2 regions of the Methylobacterium radiodurans genome follow, and region 2 is predicted to be linked to the other one. Evidence: riboswitches for the same ligand, from Rfam matches in the RefSeq annotation. Region 2 holds a riboswitch; the other holds the start of a gene.
What was found. A riboswitch is a leader RNA that binds a small molecule or an ion and turns the genes downstream of it on or off. The one in region 2 is predicted to bind glycine.
Positions count from the first base shown of each region.

Region 1 (9,739 bases), 740 kb from region 2:
CGGTGGCGGATCTGGCTGCGGCCGGCCCTGGCCCGGCCGGGCCGTCCGCGCTGGTGGTCGCTCCACGCGGTCGTCGGGACCTGGGTGATCCCGGTCTACGCCGTCATCGCCCTGACGGGCCTATGGTGGTCCTACGACGCCTACCGGGCGGGCGCGACCTACCTGCTCACCGGAAGCTGGCCCGAGGCGCGCCCGCAGCGTCAGGCCGGCGCAGGCCGGCGTGACGGCGGCCGCGGCGAGCGCCGCCCGGCGGCCCTCGACGCGGCGTGGCAGACCTTCACGACCGGGGAAGGCGCGAACGCCGCGCTCGCCGTGCTCTCGATGCCCGGCGAGCGCGGCGAGCCGAACATCCGGATCCGCTACCTCGCCCGGCCCGGCGACGGCCCGAGCAGCCGCACCGACCTCACCTACGACGCCGCGAGCGGCAGCTTCCTCGCGGCCGTGCGGCCCGGCGACAAGACGCTCGGCCGGCAGATCGCCGACAACATGCTGGAGGTGCATCGCGGGCGCTTCTTCGGTCCGGTCTTCACCCTGATCTTCGGCCTCGCCTCGCTCGCCATGCCGCTCTTCGCGGCGACCGGGATCACGCTCTACCTCCTGCGTCGCCGCACCGCCCGGACGCGGCGGGCCGCTCCGGCGGTCGGACGCGCGGCCAGGGCCTGAGAGCGGGGAATCGTCCCGGACGCCGCATCTCGGCGGACAGCCCGGCCGCGGTCAGAGCCCGCGTGGCCCGGTGCTCTGCCGGACGGGAGGGGCGGGCCGCGTGGATCAGCCGACGTGATAAGCCTGAGGAGCGCGGCGGCCCCTCAATGGGCCGGGAGTGGCCCCACGGTCGGGCGGCCTCGTAGGGCCAGGGCCGTCGCCGCCGCCCCGACGACGTCCACCAGCGCGAAGGCGAGGAGGGGCATCGGGGCGAGGTCGGCCATCACCAGCAGGACGAAGGCGGCGGCGAGGCAGAACCGGACAGGGACGCTCGCGCCGATCAGCGGCCGGTCCTCGTGCCGCGCGAACTGCGCGTAGTAGGCGGCGAAGCAGAGCGTCAGGAGCCCGATGACACGGACGAGGTAGGGCTCGCCCGTCACATCGAGCAGCCACGCCACGCGCTCGGGGGCGAGCAGGAAGGCGAGCCCGACGACGGTGAGGTAGGCGGCGTGGGCGATGACGGTCCTGGCCGGTGCGCTCAGACCGGCTCTCGGGGCGGCTCTCATGGCGAACCTCCGCGGAAGTTCTTACAAGTAAACGATAGTGAACGATTATTACACAACAACCGAAACGCCCGAAAATCACGCATGTTAATGCCACTTCGGCCGATATCGTCGGTCCGGCGCGATACGGATCGCGGGGTCTGAAACATCCGAGCGCCGCCGGCTGTTGCGCCGGGCCACCCGGGCGTGCTTTGATCGCCTCGTCCGATAAGGGCGATACGGGAGAGCCCAGTCCGGCCGGCAACGGTCGGGCATGGCGCCGACGGAGCAACCACCCCCGGAAACTCTCAGGCACAATCACCGTATCGTTGGACAATCTGGAGAGAGGCGCCGCAGGGCGTCCACCGAAGGAGAAACCCCGAGCCGCGAGCCCGGGGGAAGCTCTCAGGTAACCGCGACAGATGGGGGCAGGCCGGAAACGCGCGTGAGGCGCCTTCCGGACGCACGCTGTCGTGGAGAATCCGGATGTCGGCACACGCCGTCGAGATCGCCCCCCTTCGCAAGACCCCGCTCAACGACCTGCACCTGCGCCTGGGCGCCCGGATGGTGCCGTTCGCCGGCTATTCCATGCCGGTGCAGTACCCGGCGGGCCTGCTCAAGGAGCACCTGCACACCCGCGCCGCCGCGGGCCTGTTCGACGTCTCGCATATGGGCCAGATCGCCCTGCGTGCGGACGACGTGGCCGAGGCCGCGCGCGCCCTGGAGGCGCTGGTCCCGGCCGACATCCTCGGGCTGAAGCCCGGGCGCCAGCGCTACGGCCTGCTCACCGACGCGGCGGGCGGGATCCTGGACGACCTGATGGTAGCCCATCTCGGCGACCGCCTCGTCCTGGTGGTCAACGCGGCGAACAAGGCCGCCGACCTCGCGCATCTGCGGGCCAACCTGCCGGATTCCATCGCCGTCGAGGAGCTGCCCCGCGCGCTCCTCGCTCTGCAGGGGCCGGGCGCGGAGGCCGCGCTCGCCCGGCTGGCGCCGGAGGTCGCCGCGATGCGCTTCATGGACGCGCGGACGGCTGCGATCCTCGCTGCCGAGTGCCTCGTCACCCGCTCCGGCTACACCGGCGAGGACGGGTTCGAGATCTCGCTGCCGGAGGACGCGGCCGAGCCGATCGCGGCGGCGTTGCTCGCCGATCCGGCCGTGCTGCCGGTCGGGCTCGGCGCCCGCGATTCCCTGCGCCTCGAAGCGGGCCTGTGCCTGCACGGCGCCGACATCGACACGACCACGAGCCCGGTCGAGGCCGGGCTCGGCTGGGCGATCTCCCCCGCCCGCCGCCGGGGCGGCGCGCGCCCGGGCGGCTTCCCCGGGGCCGAACGCATCCTCGCCGAGATGGAGGCCGGCACGGAGCGCCGCCGCGTCGGCCTGCTTGCTGACGGCCGCGCGCCCGTGCGGGCCGGCGCAGCGCTCTTCGCCGAGGGCGGCGAGACGGCCGTCGGCCACGTCACATCCGGCGGCTTCGGCCCGAGCCTCGGGACACCCGTCGCGATGGGCTACCTGCCCGCCGCCCTGGCAGAGCCCGGCACCCGCGTCCTGGCGGAGGTGCGCGGCCAGCGGCTCGCCCTCACCGTCGCCCCCCTCCCCTTCGTCCCCGCCGGCTTCAAGCGCGGCTGACCCCTCACACTCCCCCTTCGCCTCTCAAGGAGCAGACCCATGCTGAGATTCACCGAAGAGCACGAGTGGCTGCGGCTCGATGGCGACGTCGCGACCGTCGGCATCACCGCGCACGCGGCCGAGCAGCTCGGCGACCTCGTCTTCGTCGAGTTGCCGAAGGTCGGCGCCGCGCTGACCAAGGGCGCCTCCGCGGCCGTGGTCGAGTCGGTCAAGGCGGCTTCCGACGTATACGCCCCGCTCGACGGCGAGGTCACCGAGGTCAACGACGCCGTGGTGGACGCCCCCGAGACGGTCGGCTCCGATCCGCAGGGCGCGGGCTGGCTCTACCGCATGCGCCTCGCCGACACGGCCGCCTTCGACGCCCTGCTGGACGAGGCGGCCTACGCCGCCCTGCCCAAGTGATTCCGCGAAGTGAGGAGGCGGCGATGACCCATTACGATCCCTACGACTTCGCCAACCGCCGCCATATCGGCCCCACCGTCGCCGAGATCGGCCAGATGCTGGAGGCCTGCGGCGCCGAGAGCCTCGACGCGCTGGTGGATGAGACGCTGCCGCCGGACATCCGCCAGACGGCGCCGCTCGCCTTCGGCAAGCCGCTGACCGAGCGCCGGGCGATCGAGACGATGCGGGCGACCGCCGACAAGAACCGGCTCCTCGTCTCGCTGATCGGCCAGGGCTACCACGGCACCACCATGCCGCCCGCGATCCAGCGCAACATCTTCGAGAACCCGGCCTGGTACACGGCCTACTCGCCCTACCAGCCGGAGATCAGCCAGGGGCGGCTCGAGGCGCTGCTGAATTTCCAGACGCTCGTCTGCGACCTCACGGGGCTCGACGTGGCGAACGCCTCGCTCCTCGACGAGGCGACCGCGGCCGCCGAGGCCATGGGCATGGCCCGCCGCGTCGCCGCCTCGAAGCAGGACGCCTTCTTCGTCGATCGGGACTGCCTACCCCAGACCATCGCGGTGCTGCGCACGCGCGCCGCGCCGCTCGGCTGGCGCATCGTGGTGGGCGATCCCTTCAGGGACCTCGACCCCGCTTCGGTCTTCGGCGCGCTGTTCCAGTACCCGGGCGTGAACGGCGCCATCCACGACGTCTCCGGACCGATCGCGGCGCTCCACGGGGCGGGCGCGATCGCGGCGGTCGCGGCCGACCCGCTGGCGCTGACCCTCCTCAAGCCGCCGGGCGAGATGGGCGCCGACATCGCGGTCGGCTCGATGCAGCGCTACGGCGTACCGATGGGCTTCGGCGGCCCGCACGCCGCCTACATGGCGACGCGCGACGCGCACAAGCGCGCGCTCCCGGGCCGCATCGTCGGCGTCTCGGTCGACGCCCACGGCAACCGCGCCTACCGCCTCGCCCTCCAGACCCGCGAGCAGCACATCCGCCGCGAGAAGGCGACCTCGAACATCTGCACCAGCCAGGTGCTGCTCGCGGTCATCGCCTCGATGTACGCGGTCTATCACGGGCCGATGGGCCTGAAGGCCATCGCCCAGCGGGTGCACCGGGACGCGGTGCGGCTCGCCGACGGCCTCACCGATCTCGGCTTCCGGGTCGAGCCGGCGCACTTCTTCGACACGATCACCGTGGATGTCGGGCCGTTCCAGGGCGTGATCCTGCAGAGCGCCGTCGAGAACGGGGTGAACCTGCGGAAAGTGGGCGAGGACCGCATCGGCATCACGGTGGACGAGCGCACCCGCCCCGACATCCTGCAGGCGGTCTGGCGCGCCTTCGGCGGCCACGACGTGCCCCACGACGAGGCCTGGCCGGAGCAGCGCCTGCCGGAAGGCTTGGTTCGCACCTCGCCCTACCTCACGCACCCGATCTTCCACATGAACCGGGCCGAGAGCGAGATGACGCGCTACATGCGCCGGCTCAGCGACCGCGACCTCGCGCTCGACCGGGCGATGATCCCGCTCGGCTCCTGCACGATGAAGCTCAACGCCACGGCCGAGATGCTGCCGATCTCGTGGCCGGAATTCTCGGAAGTTCACCCGCACGTCCCGATGGATCAGGCCGCGGGCTATCATGAACTCATCGGCGATCTCTCGGAAAAACTCTGCGCGATCACCGGCTACGACGCGATCTCGATGCAGCCGAACTCGGGCGCGCAGGGCGAGTATGCGGGGCTGCTCGCCATCCGCCGCTATCACCTATCGCGGGGCGACGCGCACCGCACAGTCTGCCTGATCCCGTCCTCGGCGCACGGCACCAACCCCGCCTCGGCGCAGATGTGCGGCATGAGCGTGGTGGTGGTCGGCGCCGACCGGAACGGCAACGTGGATGTGGAGGATTTCCGGAGGAAGGCCGAGCTGCATTCCGAAAAACTCGCGGCCTGCATGATCACCTACCCGTCGACCCACGGCGTGTTCGAGACGCGGGTGAGGGAGATCTGCGCGATCACGCATTTCCACGGGGGTCAGGTCTATCTGGACGGGGCGAACCTCAACGCGCTGGTGGGTCTCGCCCGGCCCGGCGATATCGGGGCCGACGTCAGCCACCTCAACCTGCACAAGACATTCTGCATCCCGCACGGCGGCGGCGGGCCCGGCATGGGGCCGATCGGCGTCAAGGCGCACCTGATCCCGTTCCTGCCCTCCGACCCGCGCACCGGCGAGGAAGGGGCGGTCTCGGGGTCGGCCTACGGCTCCGCGTCGATCCTGCCGATCTCGTGGAGCTACTGCCTGATGATGGGGGGCAAGGGCCTCGCCCAGGCGACGCGGGTCGCGATCCTCAGCGCCAACTACATCGCGGCGCGGCTCGGGCAGGCCTACCCGATCCTCTACGCGGGCGAGCGGGGACGCGTCGCGCACGAGTGCATCGTGGACCTGCGCCCCTTCCAGAAAAGTGCCGGCATCACCGTCGAGGACGTCGCCAAGCGCCTGATCGACAGCGGCTTCCACCCGCCGACCATGAGCTGGCCGGTCGCCGGCACGCTGATGATCGAGCCCACCGAGTCCGAGACCAAGGGCGAGATCGACCGCTTCTGCGACGCCATGCTGGCGATCCGCGAGGAGATCCGGGCGATCGAGGAGGGCCGCGTCGATCGGGCGGACAACCCGCTCAAGAACGCGCCCCACACGGTGCAGGACCTCGTGGGCGCCTGGGAGCGGCCCTATTCCCGTGAGGCCGGCTGCTTCCCGGCGGGCAGCTTCAGGACGGACAAGTACTGGCCGCCGGTCAACCGCGTCGACAACGCCTACGGCGACCGCAACCTCGTCTGCTCCTGCCCGCCGCCGGAGAGCTACGAGGCGGCCGCCGAGTGAGGCGAAGCGCTCCCTCCCCTAGCGGGGGAGGGTTGGCGCGGGCCCGCTGCGCGGCGTAGATCCGGCCCCGCGCCGCGTTCCGGGCGCCTAGGGAGAACCGTCATGCCTCTCGACGCGACCGCGCGCGGCGTCTACCCGATCGCCCCGACCCCGTTCCAGCCAGACGGGCGGATCGACGTCGACTCGATCGACCGGCTGACCGACTTCTATGTCGGCTGCGGCGCCACGGGCCTCACCGTGCTCGGCGTGATGGGCGAGGCGCCCAAGCTCGACCACGCGGAGGGCATCGCGGTCGCCACCCGCTTCATCCGGCGCGCCGGCAGCCTGCCGGTGATCGTCGGCGTCTCCGCGCCGGGATTTGCCGCGATGGCCGGGCTCGCCCGCGCCAGCATGGAGGCGGGGGCCGCGGGCGTGATGATCGCGCCGCCCAGCACCCTCCGCACCGACGACCAGATCGCGACCTATTACCGACAGGCCGCCGAGGCGGTGGGCCCCGACGTACCCTTCGTGATCCAGGACTACCCGCTGAACTTCTCGGTGGTGATGACGCCCGGCGTGATCCGCCGCATCGTCCAGGAGAACCCCAACTGCGTGATGCTCAAGCACGAGGACTGGCCGGGCCTGGAGAAGATCTCGCAGTTGCGCGCCTTCGAGGCCGAGGGTGCGATGCGCCACATCTCGATCCTGTGCGGCAACGGCGGCCTGTTCCTTGACTTCGAGTGCGAGCGCGGGGCCGACGGCGCCATGACCGGCTACGCCTTCCCCGACATGCTGGTGGACGTGGTGCGCCTCGCGCAGGCCGGCGAGCGCGATGCCGCCCACGACCTGTTCGACGCCCACCTGCCCCTGCTGCGCTACGAGCAGCAGCCGGGCGTGGGCCTGGCGATCCGCAAATACGTGATGGCCCGGCGCGGCCTGATCGCCTCGGACGCGCAGCGCAAGCCCGCGGGCGGGATGAGCGCGACCGCGCGGGCCGAGGTCGCGTACCTGCTCGCCCGCCTCGCCCGGCACGATCCCCGCGCGGCGGTCTGACGCGCCGCGCCGGGATCCGCCCTCAGCCCTTGGTGGCGGTGACCGCCAGCTCGGGCCGGTGGTTCAGGGTCTGGAACACCACGCAGTAGCGCTCGGTCAGCTTGATGAGCTGGTCGAGCTTCTCCTGCGGCGCATCCGTGTCGAGGGCGAAGCTGAGGCGGATGGCGCGGAAGCCCACCGGCGCCTCCTTGTCGACGCCGAGCGTGCCGCGGAAATCGAGGTCCCCCTCGGCGCTGACCTGGCCCGCGCGCAGGGGGATCTCCAGCGCGGTCGCGACCGCCTTCAGGGTCACGCCCGCGCAGGCGACGAGGGCCTCGAGCAGCATGTCGCCGGAGCAGAGTTCGGCGCCGGAGCCGCCGGTCGCCGGGTGCAGGCCCGCCACCGCCAGCGCGCGTCCGGTCTCGACCTTGCAGGCGACGCCCGAATCGTCGAGCGAACCCTTCGCCCGCAGGGTGACGACGGCGGAATCGGGGCTCTGGCGGTACTGGTCCTTCAGCGGCGCCTGGAGCGCGCGCAGGCTGGTGGCATCCATCGGGGCGTTTCCTCGTTGTTGGCCCCCTGCGGTTAGCCGCTGGCGCGACCGGGCTCAACCGGGCGCGTCGTGGCGTTCCGCATCGGACCCCTGGAAACGTCGGAGGGATCGGGCCGAGGATCGGCCGCTCAGCTCTTCTTGCGGAACGCGTCGAGGCTGACCACCTCGGCGCCGCTCTCCTCGCCCTCGCCCTCCTTGCGGGCCGGGCGGGCGGGCTTGTCCTCGCCCTGCCCCCCCTGCGCGGCGGGGGCGGGCAGCACCTTCGGCACGTTGCTGCCGCCGACCGTGGCGAGGCCCGTGCCCTTCGGCTTCAGCTCGCTCGGCTCCGAGGCCGCGCCGCGCGGGCCCGTCGCCTTGGCGGCCGGATGCTCGTCCTCGCCCTCGGGCGCCTCGGCATTCTCGTTGAGATCGAACTTCAGGCCGAACTGGACGGACGGATCGAAGAAGCCGCTGAGCGCGTCGAAGGGCACCAGCAGCCGCTCGGGCACGCCCGAGAAGGACAGGCCGACCTCGAAGGCGTGCTCGGTGACGCCGAGATCCCAGAACTGGTGCTGGAGCACGATCGTCATGTCCTGCGGGTACTTCTCGCGAAGCGCCTGCGACATGCGCACGCCCGGAGCCTCTGTCCGGAAGGAGACGTAGAAGTGGTGCTCGCCCATCAGCCCGTCCCGGGCGGCATCGGTCAGCACCTTGCGCACGACGCCCCTGAGGGCTTCCTGGACGAGGAGGTCGTAGCGGATCAGATCGTCTGCCATCTGCGGTCGTGCTGCCCGGCGTCCTCGGCCCGACGACCCGGACCGCGAGGCGCGGACGATGCCGTTCGGAAAAACTGAAAGTGGAGGCTTCTGTTGCCAGGTGCCTCCGAACCCCGCCTATGCGGTGCTACCCGCTAGGACTTTAGGTCGGTATTGGGGACCGCTTACGCGGCCACCGCCACCGGAGCAAAGTTGTCGTTGGCAACTATTGCAAAGGCCCGATAACGGCGGAACCATGCCGAGCGAAAGCTCTACCTTTACGCCCTCGTCGATCCTATTTCGCCCCCGCCGAAGCACAGGCCGGTCCACGCGCGCCTTGCGGCAGCATGTCCTGGGCTCGGGTGGAGGCGCCGGGTACCGCCCCCGGGTCCGATAGGTTTATTCCGAAGAACGTTTATCGCCATAGCCGGCCTCGCGACCGGCAAGGGGAATATAGAGGGGATCGCCCCGGTTTTGAAGCCCGATCCTGCCACCTCGATGCCGGATCCTGCGCCTGTTGCCGGAAGCGCCCAGTTGCGGGCCTCCGAACCGGCTTCGGGGGTCTTCGCCCCGGCGCCGCGCCCCTCCGGTTGGCGCGCCGGGCTGCGTCTCCTCGGGACGCTGGCCCTGGTCCCGCTCTATCTCGGGGCCGCGAGCCTGATGGCACTCGCCTGCGTGCGGGTCGGCGCCGACCTCCTGGCCGGGATCGACCCGTTCCTGCCGCCATCGCGCCGCCCCTTCGTCGGCGCGATGGCGCTGGCCCGGCGCGCGCTCGCGGTCGACATCCTGCGCCAGATCTTCCTGGCCGGGCTCGTGCTCGGCACGGCCCTGTGGCGGGACGGCGCCGGCTGGCGGGCGCGGCTCGCCCTCGACCGCGAGCGGCCGAACGGCATGCGCGCGCGCAACCTCCTTCTCATCCTGCTCCTGTGGCCGCTCGTGCACATCGCCTGGGTGAGCGCCACCGCGGCGTATTTCGGCACGAGCTTCGGCCAGGGTACGCGGCTGTCGCCCATGCTGACGCCCGCGGCGGTCGCGGCCTGGCTCGCCTACGTGGTGGTGCTGGCGCCCTTCGCCGAGGAGTTGCTGATGCGCGGCGAGATCTTCCGCCGCGCCCGCGCGGTGCTGGGACCCGCCGCCACGATCGGGCTCACGGCGGCGATCTTCGCGCTCGCCCACGTCTCGCTCCCGAGCCCTTCGGGCTGGGGCCTCGCCCGGCCGGTCTCGCTGCTGCCGCTGGCGCTCGCCCTCGGGATCCTGCGCTGGCGCACCGGCCGGCTCTGGCCCTGCATCGCGCTGCACGGCTGGAGCAACCTCGCGCTCGTCGCCTACGTGCTCTGGCCGGAGTAAGCGAGCCCGGGCGTA
Region 1 covers NZ_CP029551.1:247,802-257,540, forward strand. Annotated here, with positions in the region: gene DK427_RS01035 (PepSY-associated TM helix domain-containing protein) at 1-663, shown strand, start outside; gene DK427_RS01040 (hypothetical protein) at 807-1,208, opposite strand; glycine riboswitch at 1,513-1,616, shown strand; gene gcvT (glycine cleavage system aminomethyltransferase GcvT) at 1,671-2,813, shown strand; gene gcvH (glycine cleavage system protein GcvH) at 2,853-3,215, shown strand; gene gcvP (aminomethyl-transferring glycine dehydrogenase) at 3,239-6,079, shown strand; gene DK427_RS01060 (dihydrodipicolinate synthase family protein) at 6,182-7,111, shown strand; gene DK427_RS01065 (OsmC family protein) at 7,134-7,643, opposite strand; gene DK427_RS01070 (SspB family protein) at 7,772-8,398, opposite strand; RNA gene ssrA (transfer-messenger RNA) at 8,478-8,860, opposite strand; gene DK427_RS01080 (CPBP family intramembrane glutamic endopeptidase) at 8,876-9,724, shown strand.
Region 1: another riboswitch for glycine. It lies ahead of gcvT (glycine cleavage system aminomethyltransferase GcvT); the one in region 2 lies ahead of DK427_RS23665 (L,D-transpeptidase).

Region 2 (9,739 bases):
GGGGACCGGAGAGGACGAGCAGCGCCGCGACGGCGAGGCTTCGGAAGCGTTCCCGGAACGGCCTCCTGGCTGCTCCTCGTCGAGAGAGGGCTTATCACGTCCCGTTCTAGGGGCCCGCGGTCCGGGGACGATAGCGCGGGAGCGCCCAGCCGAAGCGGAGCGAGGCGGCACGCACGGCGAGGCAGACCCCGAAGCCGGCCCCGAGCGCGACCTCCCGCGGCACGCCGAAGGCCGTCAGCCCGACGAAGGTCGCCGCCCCCGCAAGCGCCGCGGAGGCGTAGATCTCCCGGCTGAGGATCACGGGACTCTCGCCGCCGAGCAGGTCGCGGATCACGCCACCGAAGGTCGCGGTGACTACGCCCATGACCACGGCGACCGTCGCGCTCGCGCCGGCCTGCCAGGCCCGCTCCGCGCCGGCCACGGCGAACAGCGCTAGGCCGAGCGCGTCGAGCCACAGGACGGATCGGTACCGGGATTGCGGGATGTGGGCGGTGAAGAACACCGCGCCCGAGACGGCGAGGCAGGCCAGCAGGTACGCCGGCTGGCCCGTCCAGAACACCGGCAGCCCAAGCAGCAGGTCCCGTAGGGTGCCACCGCCGATGCCGGTCGCCGTGCCGAGCACGGCGAAGCCGACGAAGTCCATCTCCTTGCGGGAGGCCGCGAGGGCGCCGGTGACCGTGAAGACGATCACGCCCAACCAGTCCAGGGTCGCGGCAACGGTTTCGAACATCGGCTTGGCCCGTCACTTGAAGAGCAGGACCTGGTTGTCGGAGCGGGGACGGTCGTCCCACTCGCTCTGCACCAGGATCTCGGGTTGGGTGGTCTTCACCACCACGGTCGTGCCGAGCGGGACACGGCCGTACAGGTCGAGGACGTCCTCGTTCAGGAGCCGGATGCAGCCCGAGGAATCCGTACCGCCCACCGTCCAAGGTTCGTTCGTGCCGTGGATGCGGTACAGCGTGTCCCGCTCGCCCTGGTAGAGGTAGAGGGCGCGGCATCCGAGCGGGTTGTTCACCCCCGGCTCGACGTATCGCGGGATGTCGGGTCGGCGCTTCAGCATGGCCGCGGTGGGCCGCCAGCCCGGCCACTTCGCCTTGCGCTTGATCACCGCGATGCCTGACCAGGTGAAGCCGGCTCGACCGACGCCGATGCCGTAGCGGATAGCGGTTCGGTCCTCGCGGACGAGGAAGAGGAAACGCTGGTGCGTGTCGATGACGACCGTGCCACCCCGCTCCAGTCCGTCGTAGTCCACAAGCTGCCGTCGGAACTCCGGTGGCACGAGGGCGAGGTCGACCCTCGGGATGTCGAAGGGCTCGTCCGGGATCGTGCCGACATACCAGGTGTCGCGGCTCCGCGGCGCGTGGACGGGCTGCGGGGCCTTCGGCGCTTCGGGCTCGGTATCCCAGAAGAAGGCGTGGGCGCGGGCGGGCGCCAGGAGGGTGGCGGCCAGCAGTAGGGAGCGGCGTGTGGGCAGCATGGGACGACATCCCGATTGGTATTCGAAGGACGGCACGGGATCGGGCACGCCTGCGCGATGCGAACAGGGCGCGCAGCGTCGTTGCGGCTCGCGGGCGAGCCGGGTCCCTATGCGGTGAGGCCAGCGCGAGCCGATGGGCTCGCAGCGTGTCAGGCTATGGGGATGTCATCGCGCAGGCCTCCGAGGTCGCTTCGCGCGCCATGCGCGAGCCCCCTCTGTCATCGGCCTGAGAGTTTCGCCGGCGCCTCGGACGAGGATTCGGCTTACACCATCGGCGGGAGCGCGAGCTCCGCTTTCCAGAGTGTTGAACGAACGAGCGGTCCGGGTGCCTGAGAGTTTCCGGGGCGGTTGCTCCTTCGGCGGCCGGTTCGCACCGGCTCTCTCCCGCTCGTCTATGCCCCACCTTGACCGTTGATTTATGGCCAAACTGTGGGATCGGGCCAATCTTTCGATAGCTTGCTATCGAAAATGTGTGCCGCGGCACGAAGGTCAAGTGCGCCTGAGCCGCTGGCGCAGCGTATGTCCACGGTCCGACGTCCGGCATTTCCTGCCCAGCCGACCTTCGCAGCGCCACCAGCGAATGTCCGGTTGGGGTCATTAGCTGTCATCAGATCGCTGCCCGAAAGCTGGCCTCCAACTTTGCTCCGGTCCCTGCGACAGAAGCAGACCTCGCTGATCGGACCGACAGCGTGCCTGTCATGAGGACAATGACGAGGCGCAGCTACTGCCAGAAATCTCAACGGCACTGAGGAGCGGCAACGCTCATGCAAGGGACGTCCGTAACCATGTTCCTCCACGGTGTCGGGTCCAACGTTTGTTTGAGCGCATCGATGAACCGACCGATCCGGGCGGCTCGCGCCTCCTGCCGCGCGCTCAGAAGAACGACGATCGGTGCCGACGGCAGCGTGTGGTTCTTCAGAAGCCGAACCAGTCGGCCTCCCCGGATGTCGTCCGCCACGTCCCATTCCGATCGCATGACGATACCACGCCCGGCTATTGCCCAGATGCGCGCCACCTCGCCATCGTTGCTGGCCAGAGAGGGCGCGACGCGGACGCGTTCCTCGGCGCCGCTGTCAATGGAGCGGAAACGCCATAGCGTCACGTCCTCGTCGTTCTCGCGCAATGCGATGCAGCTATGGGTACGCAGATCGTGCGGATCGGTTGGCGCGCCCTGCCGGGCCAGATAGCTTGGTGCCGCGCATACCCAACGCTCGTTGGGTGCGAGGCCTCGCACGATCAGGCTCGGCGTAGCCGCCTGGATCTCGCCGACATGGACGGCGATGTCCCATGTGCTCGAAGGCACGCCTCCGATGCGATCAGAGAGGGCCAGATCAATCTTGATCCGTGGATGTGCCTCTTGGAAAGCCGCAACCACTGGAGCCACGTGGCGGCGTCCGAACCCGAGGGGCGCGATGATGCGCAGGTGCCCGCTCACGTGCCCCTGCCGCTCGGCCAGGGCCTCGTCGAGGTCGTTCAGTTCTGCAAGAACACGGCGCCCGCGCTCCGCGAGCAGTTCGCCCTCGTCCGTCAGCGTGAGCTGTCTCCCGGCCCGGACGATGAGGTGCGCGCCCAGTCGTTCCTCCAGCGCGCGCAGCCGCTGCGTGACAGCCGGCGCGGAGACGTTGAGGTCGCGCGCGGCCGCAGCCAGCGAAGGCGCGCAAACGATGGCGGCGAAGAAACGAAGATCGTCGGTCGTCAGCATTAAGCCCAACCTTAAGGCAGAACATAGAAGCCGTTAATGGCCAGATGCGGCTGTTCTGTGGTTCCTGTCCGGCCGAGAGGCGCGCCGGAATAAGCACCATGTCGATGACGGAAACCACAGGGGCCGGCGGGACGTCCAAGTCCACCGTCACGCTGGACGCGCTTCAGACGCCCTGCCTGCTCCTCGATGAGGCGCGGCTCCGGGCGAATGTCGATCGGATGAAGGCGCATCTCGCCGGACTCGGCGTCGCGTTCCGGCCGCACCTCAAGACTGCCAAGTCGCTCGACGTCGCCCGCGTCGCCATGTCCGCGCCAGAGGGGCCCGCCATGGTCTCGACCCTGCGCGAGGCAGAGCACTTAGCAGCGGGCGGCGTGCGCGACTTGATCTACGGCGTCGGCATCGCTCCAGCCAAGCTCGGCCGAGTCCAGGGGATCCGAGCCGAGGGCGCCAACCTCACGGTGGTGCTTGACTCCGCCGAGCAGGCCCTGGCGGTCGCCGCCTGCTCCCGGGCGACCGGCGATCCGATCCCCGCGCTGATCGAGGTCGATGCCGACGGGCACCGCGCCGGCGTGGCACCGGGGGACGCAGAGGCCTTGCGGGCGATCGGGACAATCCTGCACGAGGCCGGCGCCCTGCGCGGCGTGCTGCTGCATGCCGGCGACAGCTACGCCATCGAGCAGGATCCCGAGGCGCTCGCGCAGGCCGCCGAGACCGAGCGCCGCGCAGCCGTGCTGGCGGCCCAGACCCTGCGCTCAGCAGGCCTCCCCTGCCCGGTGGTCAGCGTCGGCTCGACGCCAACTGCCCGCTATGCGCGCGACCTGACGGGCGTGACCGAGGTGCGGGCCGGCGTCTTCATGATCGGCGACCTGTTCCAGGCCGGGATCGGCTCGCACGCCGTGGACGACATCGCGCTCAGCGTGCTCGCGACCGTGATCGGCCACCAGCGCGCCAAGGGCTGGATCGTCACTGATGCCGGCTGGATGGCGCTGTCGCGCGACCGCGGCACCGCGCGCCAGCGGGTCGACCAGGGTTACGGCGTGGTTTGCGACCTCGACCGGCGTCCCTATCCCGACCTGATCGTCCGCGACGCCAACCAGGAGCACGGTATCGTGGCGCTGCGCCCCGGCTCGGCGGCGGACCTGCCGGATCTAGCGATCGGCGCGCGCCTGCGCATCCTGCCGAACCACGCCTGCGCGACGGGAGCGCAGCACGACCGTTACCATGTCCTCGACGGCTCCGGCGGCGTCGGCGCGATCTGGCACCGCATCAATGGCTGGTAGTTACGAAATCATCAGGGGGAAATACCGAAATGCAAATCGCTTACGATAACCCCGACGATCTTAAGCATCGCTCCGACGCCGTGGTCTTCAATGGGTTGGCTTACATCTCTGGAGCTCTTCCGCACGATGTATCGGCCGCGGTGGCGGATCAGGCAGCGCAGGTTCTCTCACAACTGGATGCGAGACTTCGCCGGGTGGGTACCGAGAAGTCGAACATTCTCTCGGCTGCGATCTGGCTGGCGGACGTCGACGGAGACGTCGCAGCGTTCAATCAGGTCTGGAACGCCTGGGTCGTACCGGGCCGGCTCCCGGCCCGCGTCTGCGTTCAGGCGGCCCTGCAGGGCAACGCGAAGGTCGAAATCGCCATCGTCGCTGCAGTCCCAGCGGCCTGACAAGCGGCTCCTGCAACGCCAACGCGAGCGGAATTTTTACCCTCGTCCATTCTAGGGAGGAAACGATCATGCCGAACGTAGCCACGACGAAGCGCGGCAAGATCCATCTCGGACTGATGCTCGGGGTTTCGTTGACCCTGCCCGCGGCCGGGTTCGCGATGGACGCTCCCGCAGCCAAGCCCGCCATGGATCAGGCTGCTCAGACGGCGGCCCAGCCGCGCGTCGTCGTTCTCGCCACCGGCGGGACCATCGCGGGCACGGCCGACCCGCGCTCGGCAATCGGCTACAACTCGGGGACGGTAACCGGGCTGCAACTCCTAAAGGGGGTACCCGGCATCGAGAAGTTGGCCAACCTCAGCTCCGAGCAGATCTCCAACGTCGGCTCGCAGGACATGAACGACAAAATCTGGTTCCAGTTGGCGCGCCGGATCAACGAGATCTTCGACCGCGACGAGGCCGACGCCGTCGTGGTCACCCACGGCACCGATACGATGGAGGAGACGGCCTTCTTCCTCGAGAACGTGGTCCGCTCGGCAAAGCCGGTCGTCCTCGTCGGCGCGATGCGGCCGGGTGGATCCACCGGTGCCGACGGCCCATCCAATCTCTATCAAGCAGTCCAGGTCGCAGCGAGCCCGCAGGCCGGGGGCCGTCACGTCATGGTTGTGCTGAACGACGAGATCCACGGCGCCCGGTGGGTCACCAAGACCAACACGACCTCCGTCCAAACCTTCCGCTCTCCGAACGCCGCACCGCTCGGCTATGTCGACCCGGCGCACATCCGTTTCCTCGCGCCCGCCATGCGGACAGGAACGAGTTACGACCTGCCGACTGGAGAGCAACTGCCGCGTGTCGAGATCGTCTATGCGCACAGCAACATGGACGGCTTGCAGATCGATAACGCCGTCCGCAACGGGGCCAAAGCCATCGTCGTCGCGGGCGAGGGCGACGGCAGCGCCTCGAAGGCGGCGCTCGACGCCCTCGCTCGTGCCGTTAAGAAGGGGGTCATCGTCGTCCGCTCGACCCGGGTCGGAGCGGGCTTCGTCAACCGCAACGTCGAAGTCGATGACGACAGGAGCGGCTTCGTGGTGTCCTACGATCTCAACCCGCAGAAGGCCCGAGTGCTCGTGCAACTGCTCGTCGCCAACGGCATTACGGGCGCCGACCAAGTCCAGCAGGCCTTTGCCGCGACTTACTGAGAGACGGGTCCAGATTCGAAATCGACCCTCGCCGTCCCATCATCAAGTGTGCGGCCCCGACCGGACGCATCCGGAAACCGAGCGAGGGCAGATGCGACCTCGATGAGATCGCGCGCAACGCCGAGGCAAAGCGCCCTGATCTCCTCGGTCGCGGTCAGCAGATCCGGCACCATGATCGTCATCATGCCGGCCGCGGCCGCGGCGCGGACGCCGTTGTGCGAGTCCTCCAAGGCCAGGCAGTACGACGTCTCGGCGCCGAGATGGTGGGCGGCGGTCAGATAGGGAGCCGGATGCGGCTTCCCGAGGGCGTAGTCCTCCTGCGCGACGACGTGCCGGAAACGGTCGGCGAGCGCATGGCGACGCAGGTGTTCCATGACCCGATAGCGCCGCGAGGAGGTTGCGATAGCGCAGGGGATATCCAGGCGCTGCAGCAAGTCGAGCAGTTCCGGTACACCCGGCTTCAAGGCGAGGTGGTCCTCGCATAACGCCCCGAAGCGGGTGCGCCACATCGCTCTCACGCCATCCAACGGGAAGGCAGCTCCATAGTGTGCCAGGATCCGCTCGCGCATCGCCCACCCGGGCTGCCCCAGCATGGACTTGTAGAAGGCGTCCGTCATCTCATGGCCGTGGGCGGCCACGCTCTCGATCATCGCTTGGAGGTAGAGGCGCTCCGTGTCGAAGAGCAGGCCGTCCATGTCGAACACGACGGCAGCAGGCCTCCTTGGGATCAGTAGCGGGGCCACGAACTATCAACCCACGATCCGGACCGCCGACAGCATCCCTTTTTTACCAGGGCCATGGCGTGCGTGTGCCGTGACCGCCGTCGCGGGCACGGCTCTCAAGCATTCCGGCGACCGTCAGGTCCTGCAGGGCGAGACCAGTCATGTCGAAAACGGTGATGTCTGTCGCTGCCCGCACAAAACGTACCCGGCCTGTCAGCACGTCGCCGATCTCCGTCACGTCGAGGTGGTCGTACCATTGGCTCTCGCCGATCCGGTGGGCCTGTTCCTGGTCGTCGACCACCACGCGAGCCTTGTCGAGAAGGCCGGGGGGCAGTTCGCGCTTGCCCTTGGTGTCCGCGCCGACCGCGTTGATATGGGTGCCGGGTTGCACGGCCTCTGCGGCGAACAGAGGGCCGTTCCCAGGGGTGGCTGTGATGACGACGTTGCTGGCCGCGACAGCGGCACTCGCATTGGTCACATGCCGTATCGTCCGGCTCTGCGCGAACGCCGCCTCGAAGTCCGCGTCCGGCTCACCCTGGGCCGTGAGGTAGCGGACCTCGCGGATCGCCGGAAGCACCTCGAGCGTCCGTGTCAGTTGAACCCGGGCCTGGACGCCCGTCCCGAAGATACAGAGCCTGGCACTGTCGGGCCGCGCGAGATGCCGCATCCCGAGCGCGCCGGCCGCACCCGTGCGCGCCGTGGTGACGGCGTTGCCGTCGATCAGGCAGGTCGGTCGGCCTGTTGCCGGATCGAACAGCATGATCGTGGCTTGGTGGGGTTCGCTGCCCCGGTCCCGGTTCGTCGGCCAGAAGCCGGCCGCCTTGAATCCAAGCAGGCCCCGTGCCTGAACGTCGCCTGATTTGATGCCGAACACACCGCCCGTATCGAGGTGTTCGCGCACGACTGGGAACACTCGGCCCTGCCGCTCGCTGTGCAGTACGAAGGCTGCGCGCACGGCCTCAAGCACCTCGGTGGGGTTCAGAAGCGGCTCGACCTGCGGACCGGACAGGATCAAAAGTTCTGCGTCGCTCGGCATCAACTGGTCGTGTCCGTGAGGTGCTTGGTATCGGCGTAGACGGTAGCGCGCGACACCCCGAGATGGGCGGCAATGACCTCCGAGGACCGGCGCACGTCCATGCAGCCGGCGTCCTTGAGCTCACGAAGAAGGACCCGCCGCTCGTCGGTCTTCAGGGTGCGCGGCGTGGTGGCCAGTCGGGCGGCGAACTGGTCGATGCGCGCCCGGATGGCGTCGGCGCCGGTCGGGTTCAGTGACTCCTCGACGGAAGTCGGAGCGTCGATCCGGGTGAATTGCCCGATGGCCGCCTGGAGGCTCTGGAACAGCGTCAGGTCGATGTTCAGGCAGAGCGCGGCAACGTAGTTGCCCTCTGCGTCCTTGATGCCGATCGACGTGCTCTTGGCCTGTCGCCCGTCCGCGAAGGCGTTGGCGTAGTTGGCAACGACCTGGGGATAGTCCGGGTCGGCGATGCGCGCGAGCCCGAGTTCGGTCGCCGGCTGACCGACCCTGCGGCCGGACAGGTTGTTGTGGATGGCGACGATCGCGTTCTTGGGATCGGTCAGGTCATGCACCACGACCTCGCAGAACGGCGCGAAGGTCGCCCCAAGCCCTTGGGCGATCTGCCTGAGTTGCGCGAACAGGACCTCCTGATCCGCGGCGACTGAACGTGGCGGTCCCGGCTTCTTCCTGGTCACGATCGGCTTTCGTCCTGCTGCACGAGGTCGGCGACAGTGGAGGCGGCCTTCAGTCCGGTGCCCGTGACGATCACCACGGTGGTCTCCCCGGCCTTGATGGAGCCGGCGCTGGACAGTTTGTCCAGAGCTGCGGCAGCGCTCGCACAGGTCGGCTCGGCGAACAAGCCCTGCCGGGCGAGCCGGCCGAGGGCGCATACGATCTCCTCCTCGCTCAGCGCGACGGTGCCGCCTTCGCTCTCGCGAATCGCCGCGATGATCTCGCCCAGTCGCATCGGACGCTTGATGGCCGTGCCTTCGGCGATGGTCTTATGCACCGCGCGCGCGACAGGAGTATCCATGCCGGCCTGGAAGCTAGCGTCAATCGGCGAACAGTTCAGCGGCTGCGCCGCGAACAGGCGCGGCAGCTTCGCGATCTGGCCGGCCTTCAGGAGCTCTCGGAAACCGAAGGCGCAGCCGAGCAGGCTGCTGCCCGCCCCGACCGGCATGACAACGTTGTCGGGTGCCTTGAAACCGAGATCCTCCCAGATCTCGTAGGCCAGCGTCTTGGTGCCCTCCAGGAAGAACGGCTGCCAGTTGTGGCTGGCATAGAAGGTTCGGTCCGACTGGCGGATAGCCTCGGCTTCCGACTCCTCGCGGGGTCCTTCGACCAGTTGCACCTCGGCGCCGTATGCGCGCACCTGCGCGATCTTGGCCGGCGACGTGGAGGCCGGCGCCAGGATCTTCACCCGCAGGCCGCCCGCGGCTCCGAAGCCCGCGACCGAGGAGCCGCCGTTGCCCGAACTGTCCTCCAGCACGGCATCGACGCCGATCTGGCGGAGGAAGGAGAGCATCACCGACGAACCGCGGTCCTTGAAGCTGCCGGTAGGGTTGAACCACTCCAGCTTGAACAGGGGACGCAGATCGCCCCACGGCCGCTGCACCAGTGGGGTGCAGCCCTCGCCGATCGTGATCGGGTCGGCGATGCCGACCGGGAGGGATGCGCGGTAGCGCCAGAGCGAGCGGGTCCGACTCTCGATGTCGTCCCGCGAGATGCCGGCACCCGGGGTGACGAGGAGCGGCATGCGCTCGTCCGAACACCAGCGCGGAACGTCCAGCGGATAACGGCGCCCATCCCGGGGATCGACGTAGCTGGCGGGGATCATGCGGGCCTCCTGAGCGGATCGGAAATGTTCTTGCCAAAATATCCATAATTGGACGATATGTCCAGATGACGGGTAAATCAGACAGACCGTCCGGGGTTCCACCTGGACGCACGCTGCG
Region 2 covers NZ_CP029551.1:5,044,605-5,054,343, forward strand. Annotated here, with positions in the region: gene DK427_RS23660 (trimeric intracellular cation channel family protein) at 107-730, opposite strand; gene DK427_RS23665 (L,D-transpeptidase) at 743-1,477, opposite strand; glycine riboswitch at 1,785-1,874, opposite strand; gene DK427_RS23670 (LysR family transcriptional regulator) at 2,214-3,179, opposite strand; gene DK427_RS23675 (DSD1 family PLP-dependent enzyme) at 3,284-4,459, shown strand; gene DK427_RS23680 (Rid family hydrolase) at 4,489-4,851, shown strand; gene DK427_RS23685 (asparaginase) at 4,920-6,047, shown strand; gene DK427_RS23690 (HAD family hydrolase) at 6,041-6,751, opposite strand; gene DK427_RS23695 (ornithine cyclodeaminase family protein) at 6,834-7,805, opposite strand; gene DK427_RS23700 (helix-turn-helix transcriptional regulator) at 7,805-8,479, opposite strand; gene DK427_RS23705 (threonine synthase) at 8,476-9,621, opposite strand.